2 regions of the Paraburkholderia phenazinium genome follow, and region 2 is predicted to be linked to the other one. Evidence: predicted binding sites of a transcription regulator. Region 2 holds the regulator's gene; the other holds the start of a gene.
The links. Region 2 encodes HrcA, which represses chaperone genes, less so after heat shock. Its sites were predicted from a motif close to TTAGCACTCNNNNNNNNNGAGTGCTAA; they were not measured.
Positions count from the first base shown of each region.

Region 1: the regulator HrcA is predicted to act here: its motif matches at 8,516-8,542, upstream of rpoH (RNA polymerase sigma factor RpoH).

Region 1 covers NZ_FSRM01000001.1:1,075,793-1,085,306, forward strand. The annotation lists gene ptsP (phosphoenolpyruvate--protein phosphotransferase) at 1-1,989, shown strand, start outside; gene nagE (N-acetylglucosamine-specific PTS transporter subunit IIBC) at 2,074-3,858, shown strand; gene cydX (cytochrome bd-I oxidase subunit CydX) at 4,001-4,120, opposite strand; gene cydB (cytochrome d ubiquinol oxidase subunit II) at 4,178-5,314, opposite strand; gene BUS06_RS05085 (cytochrome ubiquinol oxidase subunit I) at 5,368-6,966, opposite strand; gene cydP (cytochrome oxidase putative small subunit CydP) at 6,956-7,216, opposite strand; gene rpoH (RNA polymerase sigma factor RpoH) at 7,520-8,455, opposite strand; partial or broken gene BUS06_RS38135 (acyloxyacyl hydrolase) at 8,867-9,006, shown strand; gene BUS06_RS05100 (nuclear transport factor 2 family protein) at 9,050-9,436, shown strand.
Region 2 covers NZ_FSRM01000001.1:4,447,269-4,456,782, forward strand. The annotation lists gene dnaK (molecular chaperone DnaK) at 1-1,574, opposite strand, end outside; gene BUS06_RS19935 (thioredoxin family protein) at 1,790-2,215, opposite strand; gene grpE (nucleotide exchange factor GrpE) at 2,272-2,850, opposite strand; gene BUS06_RS19945 (RNA-binding S4 domain-containing protein) at 3,323-3,730, opposite strand; gene hemH (ferrochelatase) at 3,812-4,882, opposite strand; gene hrcA (heat-inducible transcriptional repressor HrcA) at 5,095-6,114, opposite strand; gene BUS06_RS19960 (NAD kinase) at 6,423-7,325, shown strand; gene recN (DNA repair protein RecN) at 7,427-9,124, shown strand; gene glnE (bifunctional [glutamate--ammonia ligase]-adenylyl-L-tyrosine phosphorylase/[glutamate--ammonia-ligase] adenylyltransferase) at 9,158-9,514, opposite strand, start outside.

The DNA.
Region 1 (9,514 bases), 3.4 Mb from region 2:
CGGCCGGCGGCACGTGCCCGTGAAGCGGCACGTGGTCTCGATGCGCGCGTCGAAGTGCGTTATGAAGGGCGCAAGGCGCCGATTGAAAGTGTCGTTGGTTTGCTCGGCCTGGGCGCGGGCGAGGGCGCCACGGTAGAGATTCTAGGTGTTGGTGCGCAAGCGGCGGCGGCCGTAGAAGCCGTCGCGCATGAGTTGCTGCGCGAAGCGCATGGCGAAACCGAGGAAAAGCCGGCACGCCAAAGCTCCCCGGCACCGCAACCGGTGGCGCAAACAGGTGGCGCGCCACTCGCGCCGAACACGCTTGTTGGCGTGTGCGCGGCGCCTGGCGTTGCGGTCGGCAAGCTGGTGCGATGGGATGACGCCGACCTCGACCCGCCTGAAATTGCGAGCGGCACATCGGCGGCGGAAAGCCGTCTGCTCGACAAGGCGCTGGCCACCGTCGACGCTGAACTGAATTCAACCGTGCGCGATGCGTCGCAGCGCGGTGCGCATGGTGAGGCGGGGATTTTCGCGGTACACCGTGTACTGCTCGAAGATCCGACGTTGCTCGACGCAGCGCGTGATCTGATCAGCCTTGGCAAGAGCGCCGGTTTTGCGTGGCGCGAGTCGATCCGCGCACAGATTGCAGTCCTGACGAAAATCGACGATGCGCTGCTCGCGGAACGCGCAGCCGATCTACGTGACCTCGAAAAGCGCGTGTTGCGTGCGCTCGGCTACTCGAACAACGCGGCGCGGACGCTGCCGGATGAAGCGGTGCTGGTGGCGGAAGAGTTCACACCGTCCGATCTGTCATCGCTCGATCGCACACGAGTCACCGCGCTCGTGATGGCGCGCGGCGGCGCGACCTCGCACGCCGCAATTCTCGCGCGGCAGAGCGGCATTCCCGCGCTCGTCGCCGTGGGCGATGGGCTGCATGCGATTCCCGAAGGCACCCAGGTTGTGGTCGACGCTACCGCGGGGCGAATCGAATTCGCACCGACCGCGCTTGACGTCGAACGTGCCCGCGTAGAACGTACGCGCCTCGCTGACGTACGCGAAGCGAACCGCCGCACGTCGCAACAGGCGGCGATGACCGCGGATGGACGCGCTATCGAAGTGGCTGCGAATATCGCCACGCTCGAAGATGCGAAGACTGCAGTTGAAAACGGTGCCGACGCAGTCGGCCTGCTGCGTACCGAGCTGCTGTTCATTCACCGTGCGTCCGCACCAACGGTAGACGAACATCGTCAAAGCTATCAGTCGATTGCCGACGCGCTGAACGGGCGCACCGCGATCATTCGCACGCTCGATGTGGGCGCGGACAAGGAAGTCGACTATCTGACGCTGCCGCCCGAACCGAACCCGGCGCTGGGTTTGCGCGGCATCCGTCTCGCGCAGGTGCGCCCAGACCTGCTCGACGACCAGCTGCGCGGCCTGCTGGCGGTGCAGCCGCTCGGCGCCGTGCGCATCCTGCTGCCGATGGTGACCGACGTAGGCGAGCTGATCCATCTGCGCAAGCGCATCGACGACTTCGCCCGCGAGCTTGGCCGTACCGATCCGATCGAAGTTGGCGTGATGATCGAAGTGCCGTCGGCCGCGCTGCTGGCCGATCAACTGTCGAAACACGCGGACTTCCTGTCGATCGGCACCAACGATCTGACCCAGTACACGCTGGCGATGGATCGCTGCCAGGCCGACCTCGCCGCCCAGGCTGACGGTCTGCATCCGGCAGTGCTGCGTCTGGTCGCAGCTACCGTGCAGGGCGCGAACAAGCATGGCAAATGGGTGGGCGTGTGCGGCGCATTGGCGGGCGATCCGCTGGCCGTGCCGCTGCTCGTGGGCCTGGGCGTCACCGAACTATCCGTGGATCCGGTGTCGGTGCCGGGCATCAAGGCGCGAGTGCGCAACCTCAATTATCAGCTGTGCCAACAACGCGCCCAGGATGTCCTGGCGCTGGAATCGGCGCAGGCGGTAAGAGCAGTGAGCCGCGAAACCTGGCCGCTGGACTGAACCCTGCATGGTCCACGGCGGAATTTCGCTCAACAACCATGTAAAGCAACGACTCGACGAAGAGACGAAGGATTGGAGATATAGATGGACGGGAATCCGTTTTTGAAGGTGCAGCGACTCGGCCGCGCGCTGATGCTGCCGATTGCAGTGCTGCCGGTCGCAGGGCTGTTGCTGCGACTCGGTCAGAGTGACGTACTGAACATCAAGATGATCGCCGACGCTGGCGGCGCGATTTTCGACAACCTGCCGCTGCTGTTTGCAATCGGCGTGGCAGTCGGCTTCGCGAAGGACAACAACGGCGTGGCGGCGCTCGCGAGCGCGATCGGTTACCTGGTCGAAACCGTGGTGATGAAGGACATCAACGACAAGCTCAATATGGGTGTGCTGTCGGGGATTATCGCGGGTATCGTCGCCGGCATGCTGTACAACAAGTACAAGGACATCAAGCTGCCCGATTACCTCGCGTTCTTCGGAGGGAAACGCTTTGTGCCGATTGTCACGGGGGTGACCTGTCTGGTGATAGGCATTGTGCTCGGCTACGTGTGGCAACCGGTGCAAGCCGCGATCGATATCGCCGGCCACTGGTTGACCACTGCGGGTGCGATCGGAGCCTTCGTGTTCGGCGTACTGAACCGCTTGCTGCTGGTGACGGGGCTGCACCACATCCTGAACTCGCTGACGTGGTTCGTGTTCGGCTCCTTCACGCCGCCGGGCGGCGGTGCCGCAGTGACGGGCGACCTGCATCGTTTCTTCGCGGGCGATCCGACCGCGGGTACTTTCATGACGGGTTTCTTCCCGGTCATGATGTTCGGTCTGCCGGCAGCGTGCCTCGCGATGTATCACGAGGCACCGAAGGAACGCCGTGCGATGGTCTTCGGTCTGCTGGCCTCAATGGCACTGACCTCGCTGCTGACGGGCGTGACCGAGCCGATCGAATTCAGCTTCATGTTCCTCGCACCGGTGCTGTATGTGATTCACGCGCTGCTGACCGGCATTTCGCTGGCTATCTGTTCGGCGCTCGGGATTCACCTCGGCTTCACGTTCTCCGCGGGGCTGATCGACTACATCCTGAACTATGGCCTGTCGACGCGCGGCTGGTGGGCGCTGCCGCTGGGCGTGATCTACGCGGTGGTGTACTACGGTTTGTTCCGCTTCTTTATCCGCAAGTTCAACATGGCCACGCCGGGTCGCGAACCTGCCGGTGCTGACGAGCAGGTGGAGTCGTTCGACAAGGGTGGCTTCGTTGCGCCGGCAGCGGCTGCTACTGCGAGCGCGCCGCGTGCACAGCGTTACATCGCTGCTTTGGGCGGTGCGGCCAATCTGTCTATCGTCGATGCCTGTACGACGCGTCTGCGGTTGTCGGTGGTCGATCCCAGCAAGGTCTCGGAAACGGATCTCAAGACTATCGGTGCGCGTGGTGTGTTGAAGCGCGGTGCAACCAGCGTGCAGGTGATTATCGGACCGGAAGCAGACATCATCGCTGATGAAATCCGGACTGTGATTGCGCAGGGTGGTGGTGTCGAAGCGAAGCCAGCGGTGGTGCCTGCTGCGGCAGCTACGGCCGCTGCGCCGGTTGCGGGCTCGCATGGTGGGCCGCTCGATCCTGATCCGGCTCGCTGGCTCGCCGTGTTCGGTGGTGCGACCAACGTCGTTTCGCTGGATGCGATTGCATCGACCCGTCTGCGTGTCGTGGTGAGCGATCCGACTGCGGTGGATCGGCAGCGCCTTGCTGCGCTCGACGTTGCGTGGGTCTCAGCGGATACGTTTCACGTCGTTGTTGGTGAGGCTGCAGGGCGGTATGCGCAGGTATTGTCGGCGCGTTTGCCGGCGGCAGGCGCAACCGGTGGGGCATCGCCGCAACCGGCCTGATGCGTGCGTGTAACGCGAAAGCGGCATCAAGCGTTGCTCTGTTGCGCTGAGTGATGCTGAAACGAAGAACGGCGCCCAAGGGTGCCGTTCTTCGTTTACCGCTGTCCGTGTTTGCGATTCACGCGGGCGCTGTCACTACTACTCAATCCGCCTTGCGCTTCGCGGCGGCCTCTCCCGGACGGTTCGATTCAAGCCACATCACGTTGATAATGCCAAACGAGAGCGCTACGCCAATACCGAGAATCCAGCTGAAATACCACATCATTCGCTCCTATGAGTCCGTTTCAATCGGCTCCGCTGCGTCATACAAATAAAGGCTTCAATACATCGAATGCCGGTTCTCTTCGAGTGCGGCCGCAGTCACCTTGCCGCGCATCACGCGGTACACCCAGCTCGTATAGATCAGGATGATCGGCAAGAAAATGATCACCGCGATCAGCATGATCTGCAGCGTCATCTGGCTCGAGGTCGAGTCCCACACCGTCAGACTGCTGCGTCCATCCAATGACGACGGCATGATGAATGGGAACATCGAAAAGCCAGCCGTCAGGATCACGCCGACGATCATCAGGCAGGTGCAGATGAACACGCTCTTCTCGAAGCGTGACTTCGCGAGCAGCAATGCCAGCACACCGCCCACCACGCCGATTACCGGTGCCGCGACCATCCACGGGTAGGTGGAGTAGTTGGTGAGCCACAGGCCGGGTGCGCCGATCACACTCTTTAGCAACGGGTTGGCTACCGTATCGAACGGCGCCGCGTCGACGATCTGATAGCCGCCGATCAACGTCGCCACCAGCACGCCAGCGAGCAGGAACAACGCCACAGCAGCGAGCGACGCGATGCGCAAGGCTAACGAGGCACGCCGCGCAATCACGTCATCCGTTTTCATCTTCACAAATGCAGCGCCGTGCGCGGCCAGCATCGACACGCTGACAAGCCCGCACAACACGGCGAACGGATTCAGCAGTGCGAAGAAACTGCCGTGATAGGTGACGCGCAGGTCGGTATCGAATGCGAACGGCACGCCTTGCAGGAGGTTGCCAAAGGCGACGCCGATCACCAGCGCCGGCACGAAGCCGCCGACAAACAGCGCCCAGTCCCACGCGCTACGCCAGCGAGGGTCTTCGCGTTTGCTGCGGTAGTCGAAGCCCACCGGCCGGAAGAACAGCGAGAACAACACCAGCAGCATCGCGAAGTAGAAGCCCGAGAACGAAGCCGCGTAGACGAGCGGCCATGCTGCGAACATCGCGCCGCCTGCGGTGATGAACCAGACCTGGTTGCCTTCCCACGTCGCGCCGACGGTGTTCACGACGATGCGCCGCTCGGAGTCGGTCTTCGCGATGAACGGCAGCAGGATGGCTGTGCCCATATCGAAGCCGTCGGTAACGGCGAAGCCGATCAGCAGGACGCCGATCAGGACCCACCAGATCACTTTGAGGGTTGCGTAATCCATGATGATTTTTCCCTTTTACACAGCTAGGACAGCTTGCGCAGTCTGATGGCCGATCATGCAACAGTGGTACTCAGCGGCTTGGACGGCTGACCCTGTGGCGGCGTCTCATGGTGATACCGTCCCGTATGCAATGACGACGGACCGAGCCGCGCGTATTTGAACATCAGCGTGATTTCGATCACGAACAACGCCGTGTAAAACACCACGAAGCCGCCGATGCTCAGATACAGGTCCGAGGCCGTCAGGCTCGAAGCCGACAGCGCGGTGGGCAGGATGCCTGCAATCGTCCACGGCTGACGCCCCAGTTCGGCGACGATCCAGCCGAATTCCGCCGCAATCCACGGCAATGGAATCGCCCACACGGCCCAGCGCAGGAACCAGCGGCGCTTGTCCAGCAGCAGCGAGCGCTGCGCGCAGAACCAGAACGCGAGCAGGAAGGTCACGAGGAACAGGATGCCGAGGCCAACCATCATGCGGAATGAGAAGAACACCGGCAACACCGGCGGAATCGTCTTCTTCGCCGCCTGGGCGATCTGGTCCGGCGTGGCATCCGTGACGTTGGGTGTGAACTGCTTGAGCATCAGCGCGTAGCCGAGATTGTCCTTGTGCAGCGCGAAGGCGACCTTGGCGTCGTCGGTGGCATTGCCTTGTTTGAGCTGCTGCAGCGCGCCGTACGCAATCATGCCGTCCTTGATGCGCAGCTGGTTTTGCGCGATCAGATCCTTCAGACCGAGCACCGGCTCATCGAGCGAACGCGTTGCGATGATACCGAGCGCGTATGGAATCCGGATCGCGTAGTCAGTCCGCTCCTCCTTCTGGTTCGGGATGCCAAATATCGTGAATGGTGCGGGCGCCGGCGCGGTCTCCCATTCCGATTCAATGGCGGCGAGTTTGACCTGCTGGACTTCGCCGGTGCGGTAGCCGGATTCGTCGCCGAGCACGATCACGCAGACCGTCGATGCGAGGCCGAAGCCCGCCGCTATCGCGAACGAGCGTAGCGCGAATTCCGTGTCGCGCCGCTTGAGCAGGTACCACGACGAGATGCCGAGCACGAACATCGAAGCCGTCACATAGCCGGCGGAAACCGTGTGCACGAACTTCACCTGTGCAACGGGATTGAACAGCACCGCGTAGATGCTCGACAGTTCCATCCGCATGGTTTCGTAGTTGAACTCGGCGCCGACCGGATTGTTCATCCAGCCGTTGGCGACCAGAATCCACAACGCGGACAGGTTCGAACCCAGTGCAACGAGGAAGGTGACGATCAGATGCTGCACCCGTGACAACCGTGGCCAGCCGAAGAAGAACAGGCCGACGAAGGTCGACTCGAGGAAGAACGCCATCAGCCCTTCGACCGCGAGCGGTACGCCGAAGATATCGCCGACGTAATGGGAGTAGTACGACCAGTTGGTGCCGAACTGGAACTCCAGCGTGAGACCGGTGGTGACGCCCATCGCGAAGTTGATGCCGAACAGCTTGCCCCAGAACTGCGTCATGTCCTTGTAGATCTGCTTGCCGGTCATCACGTAGACGGATTCCATGATGACGAGCAGCCAGGACAGTCCGAGCGTAAGGGGTACGAACAAAAAGTGATAAAGCGCCGTCACCGCAAACTGGAGACGCGAGAGGTCGACGACTTCGCTACCGGGCATGTTGATCACCTTGAGACGGATGCGGGGCGGGCGCGGAGAGCAGCGCCTGCGCGACGAGCGCGGGCGGCATGGACATGTTCTCCGCCATGGGATGATTAAAAAACGCGTACTTGAGCACCATCAGGAGTGCAAATTTGATGGCAAGCACGATGGCGATATCTCGCCCGAAGGTCGGTCCGCGTGCCCAGGCGGCGATTCGCGCGCGCAGGGCAGGGCGAGGCGGAGTCCTCTCGTGTAGCGTTATGGTCATGATCGGTCGATGGTTCGACTTCACACCGGTTTACCCGGCCGGATCCAGGCCGCGCAGACGGCTTGGAGAATGCATAACGATATTAAGATAGGGGCTGGCAGCGAGGAAGTTCGCGACTGTGGCATTGGGTCGCGTAAGCATGCCGTCCACGTCACTAATACAAGCAACCTTGCGCTACGTCAAGGAAATGGGGTGGGGTTGCGACGTGGTAAATGAAAAAGCCCCGCCGTCTTACGAGGGCAGGGCTGATGTCTTACAGGGCGCGGACTAGTATCTGACGGCGCCGAGTGCCGCTATTTTGCGTTAAGCGTACTCGTTCAATGCGCTGCGCATTTTCTTCATGGCGCTCGCCTCGATCTGGCGAATGCGCTCGGCCGACACGCCGAATTCGTCTGCCAGGTCGTGCAGCGTCGAACCACCCGAACCGTCATCCTGCACCTGCAGCCAGCGGGCTTCGATAATCCGGCGGCTGCGTGCGTCCAGCGATTCGAGAGCGCTGGCGATGCCGTCGCTTTGCAACTTGTCGCGCTGACGCGCTGCCAGCACGGCGGTCGGTTCGCTATGCGAATCGGCCAGATAGGCGATCGGCGCGTACGATTCCTCGCCGTCCTCCACCTGACCTTCCAGTGCGATATCGCCACCGGATAGGCGCGTTTCCATCTCGGCCACTTCCTCGCGCTTGACGTTCAGTTCCTTGGCGAGACCTTCGATCTCGTCCGGCGTGAACGCGCCCAAGCCCTGCTTGTGGCTGCGCAGGTTGAAGAACAGCTTGCGCTGCGCCTTGGTGGTGGCGACCTTCACCATGCGCCAGTTGCGCAGGATGTATTCGTGGATCTCGGCCTTGATCCAGTGCATGGCGTACGACACGAGACGCACGTTCTGCTCCGGATCGAAGCGCTTCACGGCCTTCATCAGGCCGATATTGCCTTCCTGGATCAGGTCGGCATGCGGCAGGCCATAGCCCAGATAGTTGCGCGCGATCGACACCACCAGTCGCAAATGCGACAGGACGAGGCGGCGCGCGGACTCCAGGTTACCCTGCTCGCGAAATTCGGTGGCGAACTGTCGTTCCTCCGCCGGCGTCAGCATCGGAATCCGGTTCACGGCCTGGATGTAGGCGTCGATATTGCCCAGTTGACCGGGCAGCAGCGAAGAATGCGAGAGCGCCAGTGCACCTGCCGAAGCGGCCTTAGCCGACGACGGGCTCAGAGTACTCGGAAGGGTCATTGCGTTGCTCACGTAGAAAACTCCTTTGGAATCAGCCAAAAGCTCAGTCGAACTTCGACTCCAGCGTGGATGTTAGCACTCTCAATATCCGAGTGCTAATACTTAGAGTGTGTGGGGGTATCATGGTTCCCGCCTGGCTATCGAAATTTGATTTTCAATAGCATCATACGCTTTCTACGCTTTGACGGGGATGAGCGTAGGATTTGCTCTGGATGGGGGCACCTTGGTGAACTGTCACCAGTTTTCGGCCTTTTCGAGTATTGGTCTGCTGAATTCCGACTTTCTTCTTATGATTTCTTGCGCCCGTGGCTTTCGGTATATGGGGTGCAGGACCGGCTTTTTCAAGGGCAATTTATGCGCGGTGGGTACCGCGATTGAAGTTGGATCGCGGCCGCGCCGCAATGTTCCAGCGTCCCTTCGACAGCTGACGTGGGGGCGGGCTTCGTATGTCGGCAGCAGTGTCTGGCGGTCTACCGGTTTTGGTGCCCTTCGCGAACGGCGGTATCAAAGAGCCCAAACCTGGTATAAATTTCAGCCAGCTATATTTGCAACGTAACTTCTAAGACCGCGGCCGCTGTCGGCCCGTCGAGGCAAAGGGGCTGAGCAATGTCCGCAAAGGTGATCGAGGCGATTCGTGGGCTCGAGCGCGACCGCTTTCGAGCGATGGTCGATGGCAACGGACCGTTGCTCGACTCGCTGCTCTCCGAGACCGTCAGCTATGTCCACACGAATGGCAAACGGGAAACGAAGCGGCAGTTCATCGACGGAATCACGGCGGGGCGCCGTCGTTATCGGCAGATCGAGATCCAGTCACAGGAGGTGCTGCCGGTGGGGCGTGAAACCTGTGTGATCGTCACGGGGCGAGCGCTCATCGAGATGGAGGCGAACAACGGCGCGTTGCTGTTCCCGATTGCCTATACGGCACTGCATGCGCAGGAAGACGGTGAGTGGCGGCTGGTCGCATGGCAGGCAACGCGTTGCGCGATCGAGTGAGGCCGGTGGGCTTCTCTCGCCGGGACGCTGGGTGAGCGACCCGTGCTCGTAGGCGCGGCAGATCGTGCCGCGCTCTCT
Region 2 (9,514 bases):
TCCGCGTTTGCTTCGGCGTCCTTCACCATCTTTTCGATCTCGGCTTCAGATAGACCCGAGTTCGCCTTGATGACGATGCGGTTTTCCTTGCCGGTCGCCTTGTCTTTCGCGCCGACGTGCAGAATACCGTTCGCGTCGATGTCGAAGCTCACTTCGATCTGCGGCACGCCGCGCGGTGCAGGCGGAATACCTTCGAGGTTGAACTCGCCCAGCAGCTTGTTGCCGGCTGCCATTTCGCGTTCGCCCTGGAACACCTTGATCGTGACGGCACCCTGGTTGTCGTCGGCCGTCGAATACACCTGTGCGTGCTTCGTCGGGATCGTGGTGTTCTTGTTGATCATCTTCGTCATCACGCCGCCGAGCGTTTCGATGCCGAGCGACAGCGGGGTCACGTCGAGCAGCAGAACGTCCTTACGGTCACCCGACAGAACCTGACCTTGAATCGCGGCGCCCACGGCCACGGCTTCGTCCGGGTTCACGTCACGGCGCGGTTCCTTGCCGAAGAACTCCTTAACCTTGTCCTGCACCTTCGGCATACGCGTCATACCGCCGACCAGAATCACGTCGTCGATTTCGCCAACCTTCACGCCAGCGTCCTTGATAGCCAGACGGCACGGCTCGATGGTGCGTTCGATCAGTTCTTCCACCAGCGCTTCGAGCTTCGCACGCGTAATTTTCAGGTTCAAGTGCTTCGGACCCGACGCGTCTGCCGTGATGTACGGCAGGTTGATTTCGGTCTGCTGGCTCGACGACAGTTCGATCTTGGCCTTTTCAGCTGATTCCTTCAGGCGTTGCAGCGCGAGCACGTCCTTCGACAGGTCGACGCCTTGTTCCTTCTTGAACTCGCCAATGATGTAATCGATGATGCGCTGGTCGAAGTCTTCACCGCCGAGGAACGTATCGCCGTTCGTCGAGAGCACTTCGAACTGCTTCTCGCCGTCAACGTCGGCGATTTCGATGATCGAGACGTCGAACGTGCCGCCGCCCAGGTCATACACGGCGATCTTGCGGTCGCCCTTTTCGTTCTTGTCGAGGCCGAACGCGAGCGCAGCTGCGGTCGGTTCGTTGATGATGCGCTTGACTTCCAGACCGGCGATGCGGCCCGCATCTTTGGTGGCCTGACGCTGGCTGTCGTTGAAGTACGCGGGAACCGTGATCACCGCTTCGGTGACCGGCTCGCCGAGGTAGTCTTCAGCGGTCTTCTTCATCTTGCGCAGGACTTCAGCCGAGATTTGCGGCGGAGCCAGTTTCTGATCGCGCACTTCGACCCAGGCGTCACCGTTGTCGGCCTTGACGATCTTGTACGGCATCAGCGCGATGTCTTTCTGCACTTCTTTTTCTTCGAAGCGGCGGCCGATCAGGCGCTTGACCGCGTACAGCGTGTTCCTCGGGTTCGTGACCGACTGACGCTTCGCAGGCGCGCCGACGAGAATCTCGCCGTCTTCCATGTAAGCGATGATCGACGGCGTGGTGCGCGCGCCTTCCGAGTTTTCGATCACCTTGACCGAATTGCCTTCCATGATCGCCACGCACGAGTTGGTCGTGCCGAGGTCGATGCCGATGATTTTGCCCATTTTTACTAATCTCCTGACTTTGATCGCTGCGGTAGGTTGCCTTGTGCCCATCTGGCGGCAAGGCAACCCGCCTTCAATTCAAACCTGCACTCAACATAAGTGCGTCTGCATCGTTTTCAAGACCTTGAATGCAATGCGGTCTTTAATTTTTTTCAATCGCCTGCGGCTTCGGGATTGGCGTTGCCGGGGATTTGCCCGACTTGTTGCCACCCCGGCTAACCGCCAGTACCGGCCACGCCATCCATCGCCTTTGAAACGGCCTTTGCGGCAGCCTTCCCCCGGGCGGCTGCCACCGCCGCCTCGAACTGCCCGAGGCCGTGCCAGCCAGTCGCCCGGCCAAGCCGCTTGCCACGATGAAAGAAGAACCACGTCGGCACGCCATGCAGCATGAAACGGCGGCCCAGCTCACGGTGCTCGTAGACGTTGCTGTGAAACCATCTAAGCCCGAGCGCGCGAATCGCGTCGGGCTGCGCCAGCATCGCCTTCTTCGCTATTTCGCAGTTGAAGCAGTCGAGTCCCCAGAAGAACACCACCGCCACCTCATCGCGAACCGCTTCGAGCGCGGCGTCGAACGACTCTGCGCTCAATTCCTGCATCTCGAACACGGCAAAAGCCGTGGAATCGACGGGAAGGTTGGCCATGATAGCGGGGATGCCTGCCCGGGAGCGCCTGAGCGATGCCTGAGGTCTACTTCGGCTTACTTCGGCTGGGCGACGGTAACGAGCGCCGGGCGCAGCACGCGGTCGGCGATCACGTAACCCTTTTGCAGCACGGAGACGATGGTGTTGGGCTCCTGCTCGGCCGGCACCATCGAAATAGCCTGGTGACGATGCGGGTCGAACTTCTCGCCTGCCGGAGGATTGATCGCCACGACGCGGCCTTTCTCAAGCGCACCGCTCAACTGGCGCAGCGTCAGCTCGACACCCTCACGAACCTTCTGCAGGTCGTCGGACGAGTGGGCGACGGCGGCCTCGAGGCTGTCGACTACAGGCAGCAGATGCTCGGCAAAGCTCTCGATCGCGAACTTGTGAGCCTTGGTGACATCTTCCTGCGCACGCCGGCGCACATTTTCGGTCTCGGCCTTGGCACGCAGAAAGCTCTCCTGCAACTCGGCGATTTTGGTCTGCGCTTCGGCCAACGCGGCTTCGGCGCCGGCCGGCGCAGCTTCAGCCGGGTTGACTTCCGGCTGAGCTGCGTTGGCCTCGGCAGCCTGGCGCGCGGCTTCTTCGGCGGGCGTGGGATTCTGGCTCGTCGGATTCTCTTGCGTGTTTTCCATGTCGCTGAAAGTCGTAAAAAAGTTAAAGCCAAGGGCGGCCGCGTGGTGCTCTGAAAGGCCCGCTTGAGCGTTGCAGAAACGCCACACAAACCACCGCTCATCGCCTACTGAGTTTGGGTCTCAAAGCACGATTTCAAGCGGTCAAAAGGAACTTTTCGCACCGCAACAGTGCGGCAGAAATGCCTCGTTACAACCATTAATCAGATAGAGATTGAGCGGCCTCGTGGACTGACCTAAACTTCAGCTGTCCACCCGGGAAGGCACGTTTACCCTAACCTGGTATATACCACTTCACTTAACTCATCGCGCGTTCGTCCAGCATCATTTCGGGGGAGTACCGTGAAACTGACCTTCGCAATATCCGTGGTCGCCTTGGTGCTCGTAGCGGGAACCACGACCATCTGCATGTCCGGGGCCGTCAACGACAGCACGACCGAATATGGCGGCGTGCACGCGACGATGGAACAACTGTTCAATCCCCACCTGAAAGTTTGTCGATAGTGCGCCGGTCGCGCTTGGTCGGACGCCCGTGCAAAGCGGCGGCCGGCTCGCGATACGTTTTACGCCGCTCCTGCTCCACCTGCCGCTTCACCTTGCTTTCCTCGGTTTCCGCATAAAGCGTCTGCGCCACACTCGCCGGGCCGCGCACGTCGCACACACCCAGTACTTCCACCTGCCATACGATGCGTTCGATCTCGATTTCGACGAGATCGCCGACCCGCACCTCCTTGGCCGGCTTGACTGCAGCACCGCCAATCCTTACGTGAGCTTTGTCAACGGCATCCGCTGCCAGCGAGCGTGTCTTGAAGAAACGCGCTGCCCATAACCACTTGTCGATGCGCAGGCGCGCGCCGGGTTCGGTCGAAATCCTGTAGTTCATCAGCTAGTCTGGCGCCCTATGTACGAAGCGGCGTCGCAAGTTGCGCATCAAGCGCGTTGAAAACGATTCCGTCAACCAGTCTCACGCCGGCACCGTACCTTGCGCGGAGGCCACCTGCACCGGCCAGCCCTGCAGGTTCTGGGCGACGATCTCCCCCAGCGCCGCAATCCACGCCTGCGAGGCGTTCAGGCAAGGAATGCGGTAAAACTCCTTGCCGCCCGCATGGACGAACTCGTCGCGGACTTCCATGCCGATTTCCTCAATAGTTTCCAGGCAATCGGCAGTAAAGCCCGGACAAAACACATCCGCGCGGCGCACCCCCGCCGCGCCCAGCTCCTTGAGCGTCGGCGCGGTATAGGGCTGCAACCACTCAGCCTTGCCGAAACGCGACTGGAACGTGACGCGGCACTCCACCGTTGTCAGCCCGAGCGCCTGCATCAACAGTGCCCCCGTTTGCTGGCACTGGTCGTGATACGGGTCACCGAGATCGAGCGTACGTTTGGGAACGCCATGGAAGCTCAGCACCAGCTTGTCGCCGGCCGCGAAATCCGGGCGTCCATGGGCATGCCAGTACTGGTGTACCTGCGCCGCCAGCGCCGCGATATACGCCGGATGATCGGCATATTGGCGGATGGTGCGGATTTCCAGCTGGTTGCGCATGCGTTTGAGCGCCGAGAATGCAGCGTCGAATGCCGTAGCCGTAGTCGACGACGAGTATTGCGGATACATCGGCACCAGCAGGACGCGCTCGGCACCCGCCAGCTTGAGCTGATTCAGCATGTCCGGGATGCCTGGCATGCCGTAGCGCATGGCGTAGTCGACGATCGCCGTGTAGCCGTTCAACTGCAGCAGATGCCGCAGACCTTCCACCTGCTTCTCCGTGAACACGCGTAACGGCGAGCCTTCCGGTGTCCATACCGCAGCATATTTCTTGGCCGACGAGCGCCCGCGAACCGGCAGGATCAGGAGCCGCAAGATCACCTGCCAGAGGACCGCGGGAATCTCCACGACACGTGGGTCGGACAGAAACTGCGCGAGGTAGCGCCGCACGGCCCGTGGCGTCGGTGCGTCGGGCGTGCCCAGATTGATCAGCAAAACCGCAACACGATGAGATGTGGCGGGTTGCGATGGCCGCTCGAGATCGAAACGCATAGGCAACAGGGCTAGCCGCGTACAGCGGGAAATCGGTTCAGGTGAGAGTCATTATAGCGGGGCGGTCCGCAGCCGATACCTGGCCATTCGGCCGATTGGCAAGCCGCGCGCCGCATCGCATCATTTGCAGCATGCAATTCGGGCTCCTGCCCGACGGAGATGCGGGCAATGGCAAGGCAATGAAACGTGCCGCGGTACCGGGGCGCAGACGCTTATTGTTGGCTGAGCGTCAGCGAGAGCAGGCGCGCGGTGATGTCGACAATCGGAATCACACGGTTGTAGGCCATGCGCGTCGGCCCGATCACGCCGAGCGTACCGACGATCTTGCCGTTCACTTCATACGGCGCGGTCACGACGCTCATTTCCTCGATCGGCACGAGATTCGACTCGCCGCCAATGAAGATTTGCACGCCCTGGGCGTGACTCGATACGTCGAGCAACTGAAGGAGGCTGGTCTTTTGGTCGAATACATCAAACAGCTTGCGCAGCCGCGCCATGTCCGAAGACAGGTCGGCCACTTCGAGCAGATTGCGCTCGCCGGAGATCAGCACGGTCTCGCCGGCGTCAGCTTCATCTGTGCTGGCCTTGACGGCGGCGTGCATCAGCGTGGTCATGTCGCCGCGCAGCTCGTCGATCTCTTCGCGCAGGCGCCGGCGCACTTCGTCGAAGGAAAGGCCGGCAAAGTGCGCATTGATGTAATTGGACGCTTCCACCAGTTGCGACGGCGAAAAATCGCGTTGCGTCGCCATGATGCGGTTCTGTACGTCGCCTTCGGGCGTGACGATGATGAGCAGGATGCGCTTGTCGGACAGGCGCATGAACTCGATCTGCTTGAAGACGTGACTGCGCCTCGGGGTCAGCACCACGCCGGCAAACTGCGACAGGCTGGACAGCACGCTCGCCGCCGCTGCAACGATCTTCTGCGGCTCGCCCGCCTGCAGCGTGGTCTTGACGGTACGGGTGACCGCTTCCTCGTCCGCCGCGGACTCGACTGTGAGCATCGTGTCGACAAACAGACGATAGCCGCGCGGCGTTGGAATGCGGCCCGCCGAGGTGTGCGGGCTGATGACAAGCCCCGCCTCTTCCAGATCGGACATCACGTTGCGGATCGTCGCCGGGCTCAGCTCCAGACCGGAGTAGCGGGACAACGTGCGCGAGCCGACCGGTTGACCTTCAGCGATATATCGCTCGATCAACGTTTTGAGGAGGGTTTGTGCGCGGGGATCTAGCATGACGGAAAAGTTTAGCTTAATGACGCGACGACCGCGAGCGCTAACAATAACAGCGTTCACGCCTTCGTTGGCGAGGCATGGGCTGCATGTGCCGGTTTGCCCGCACAACCCCTGGCGCGAACCCGCACCTGCGGGTTCGACGCAACGCATACCATCCCGCTGTCACGAGGAGTTCATCATTCTGCCGATAATCCTGCGCAGGCCGGCCGGCACGGGCCTGCAGCCCGACAGGCGCGCCCGCGTGGCGCCGGCCACCCATGTGGCCGCGGACGGTTCTTTTCAGCCCTCACCTATGGTGTAATGCCGGCATGCAAGTTACCAGTCAGTTCAAGACCGTCGCGCTCGTCGGGCGCAACAACACGCCAGGCATTGGCGAGCCGCTGACCGCGCTCGCCGCGTGCATCGCCAGGCGCGGCTTCGACGTGGTGTTCGAAGCGGACACCGCTGCGGAGATCGGCATTACCGACTACCCCGCCCTGCGCCCCGCGGAAATCGGCGCCCGCGCCGACGTGGCCGTGGTGCTGGGCGGCGACGGCACGATGCTCGGCATCGGCCGCCAGCTTGCGCCGTACCGCACGCCGCTGATCGGCATCAACCATGGGCGGGTCGGCTTCATCACCGACATCCCGATTTCAGCCATGCAGGAACTCGTGCCGCAGATGCTGAGCGGCAATTTCGAGCGCGAGGAACGCATGTTGCTGGAAGCGCGCATCATGCGCGGCGGCAGCCCCATCTACCACGCGCTGGCCTTCAACGACGTGGTGGTCAACCGCAGCGGTTTCTCGGGAATGGCGGAGCTGCACGTGGCCGTGGATGGCCGCTTCATGTACAACCAGCGCTCGGACGGACTGATCGTCGCCACGCCGACTGGATCGACCGCCTACGCGTTGTCGTCAGCCGGGCCAATCCTGCATCCACAGTTGCAAGGCATCGTGCTGGTGCCGATTGCGCCGCACGCATTGTCGAATCGCCCCATCGTGCTGCCGGACGACTCAAAGGTCAGCATCCAGATCGTCTCCGGCCGCGACGTCAACGTCAACTTCGACATGCAGTCGTTTACCGCGCTCGAACACAACGACAAGATCGAAGTGCGCCGCTCACGCCATACCGTGCCGCTCCTGCACCCGGTCGGCTACAGCCATTACGCGACGTTGCGCAAGAAGCTGCACTGGAATGAATACCCGTCGCACGAAGACGACATCAAGCCCTGAACCGATCCCGAATCCTGAATCCTGAACGAACACTGCGCCGATCCTGAGCTAACCCTGAGCACCTGGCCGCAGCCGGTAACCCAAGCTACCAGACGACCTCCATGCTTCGCCACCTCTCGATACGCGACTTCGTCATCGTCGCCGCGCTCGACCTTGAATTCGACAGCGGCTTCACGGTTTTCTCGGGCGAAACAGGCGCCGGCAAATCGATCCTGATCGACGCCCTGGCACTCGCGCTTGGCGCCCGCGCCGATGCAAGCGTCGTGCGCACCGGCGAGGCCCGCGCGGATATCACCGCGGAATTCGAAACGCACGCTCAGGTGGATCAGTGGCTCGACGAGCAGGCGTTAGGCTCGGCGAGCGGCACGAATAGTACGCACGGTGCAAACGGCGCCGGTTCGCACGACGAGACCGTCATGCTGCGGCGTGTGGTGGATGCGAACGGCCGCTCGCGTGCCTTCATCAACGGCACTGCGGCGACGCTCGCGCAACTGCGCGAGGTCGGCGAAATGCTGGTCGACATTCACGGACAGCACGCCCACCAGTTACTGATGCGCCCGGATGCGCAGCGTGAGCTATTCGATACGCACGCAGGATTGGTCGACAAGGCTGCCGCGGTGAGCCGCGCCTGGCGCGCCTGGCGCGACCGGGCGCAAGCGGTCGAAACAGCCAAAACGCGCGATCGCGAACTGCAACTCGAACGAGAGCGGCTCGCGTGGCAACTGGCCGAACTCGACAAGCTCGCCCCGCAGCCGGGTGAATGGGAAGAGGTCAACGCAGAACACAACCGTCTGTCGCATTCGGCCAACCTGATCGAAGGCGTGCAGGGAGCGCTCAACGCCCTCTCCGAGTCGGACGAGGCGATGATCACGCATCTGGCATCGATCGTCTCGAAGCTGCGCGACCTGGCGGAAATCGATCCAGCGTTAAACGATGCGCTCGCTGCGCTCGAGCCTGCTGAAATCCAGTTGCAGGAAGCTGCCTATTCGCTGAGCCACTACGCGCAAAGGCTCGAACTGGACCCCGACCGGCTCGCCCAGATCGAAAGACGTGTCGACGCCTTGCATTCGGCCGCGCGCAAATTCCGTCTGCAGCCGCAGACGCTGCCGGAGGAACACGCCGCGCGTCGCGCGCAACTGGCCGCACTGGACGCCGCCGCGGATCTGGACAGCCTGCACGCTGCCGAGGCCAAAGCAAAGGAAGCCTATCTGGCCGATGCCAAACAGCTGTCCAAAGCACGTGCCAAGGCCGCCAAGGCGCTCGGCTCGGCGGTCACCACGGGCATGCAGGAACTGTCGATGAAAGGCGGCAGTTTCGAGGTCGCACTCGTCGCGCTGCCGGAAGGCGGAGCGCATGGCCTCGAACAGGTGGAATTCCGCGTTGCCGGGCACGCCGGCGTGCCGCTCCGGCCGCTCGCCAAGGTCGCTTCAGGCGGCGAGCTGGCGCGGATCAGCCTCGCGCTCGCTGTGATCGCGAGCGCCGCCAGCCCGACCCCCACCCTGATCTTCGACGAAGTGGATACCGGTATTGGCGGTGGCGTCGCCGAAGTAGTCGGGCGTCTGCTGCATCAACTCGGTCGCGCTCGCCAGGTGCTGTGCGTCACGCACTTGCCGCAAGTGGCAGCGCGCGGCGACCATCATTTCCAGGTGGCCAAGGCATCGGACAAGAAAGGCGGTACGGTCAGCAGCGTCACGTCGCTGGACAAGGCCAGCCGGATCGAGGAAGTGGCACGCATGCTCGGCGGCCTGGAGATCACCGCCACCACCCGCAAGCACGCGAAGGAAATGCTCGCGGCGTAGACGGCAGTTACGACAGCGCCCCCCGCCCTCGCCTCACCCAAACACCCGCTTCCACAACGCCAGCACAGCCGCGCGCTCCGCCTCGACGGTCTCCGGCTCGACGCGCGCCTTCTCCATCCCGTCGAGCCTCAACCTGTGCTGCAGCTTGCGATACGTGCGATAAGCCGCGCCAACCGTCTCGGCCTCTTCCTCGCTCATCATCCCAAAGCGCGACACCTCACGCAGCAACGCGATATTGCCCGTATTGCGGATCAGCTCGGGGTCACGCGCGGCGTGCAGCAGCACCCAATACTGAACGGTGAATTCGATATCCACCATCCCGCCGCGATCGTGCTTCAGATCGAACAGCTCGGTACGGTTTGGATGGCCGGCTTCGACGCGTTCGCGCAT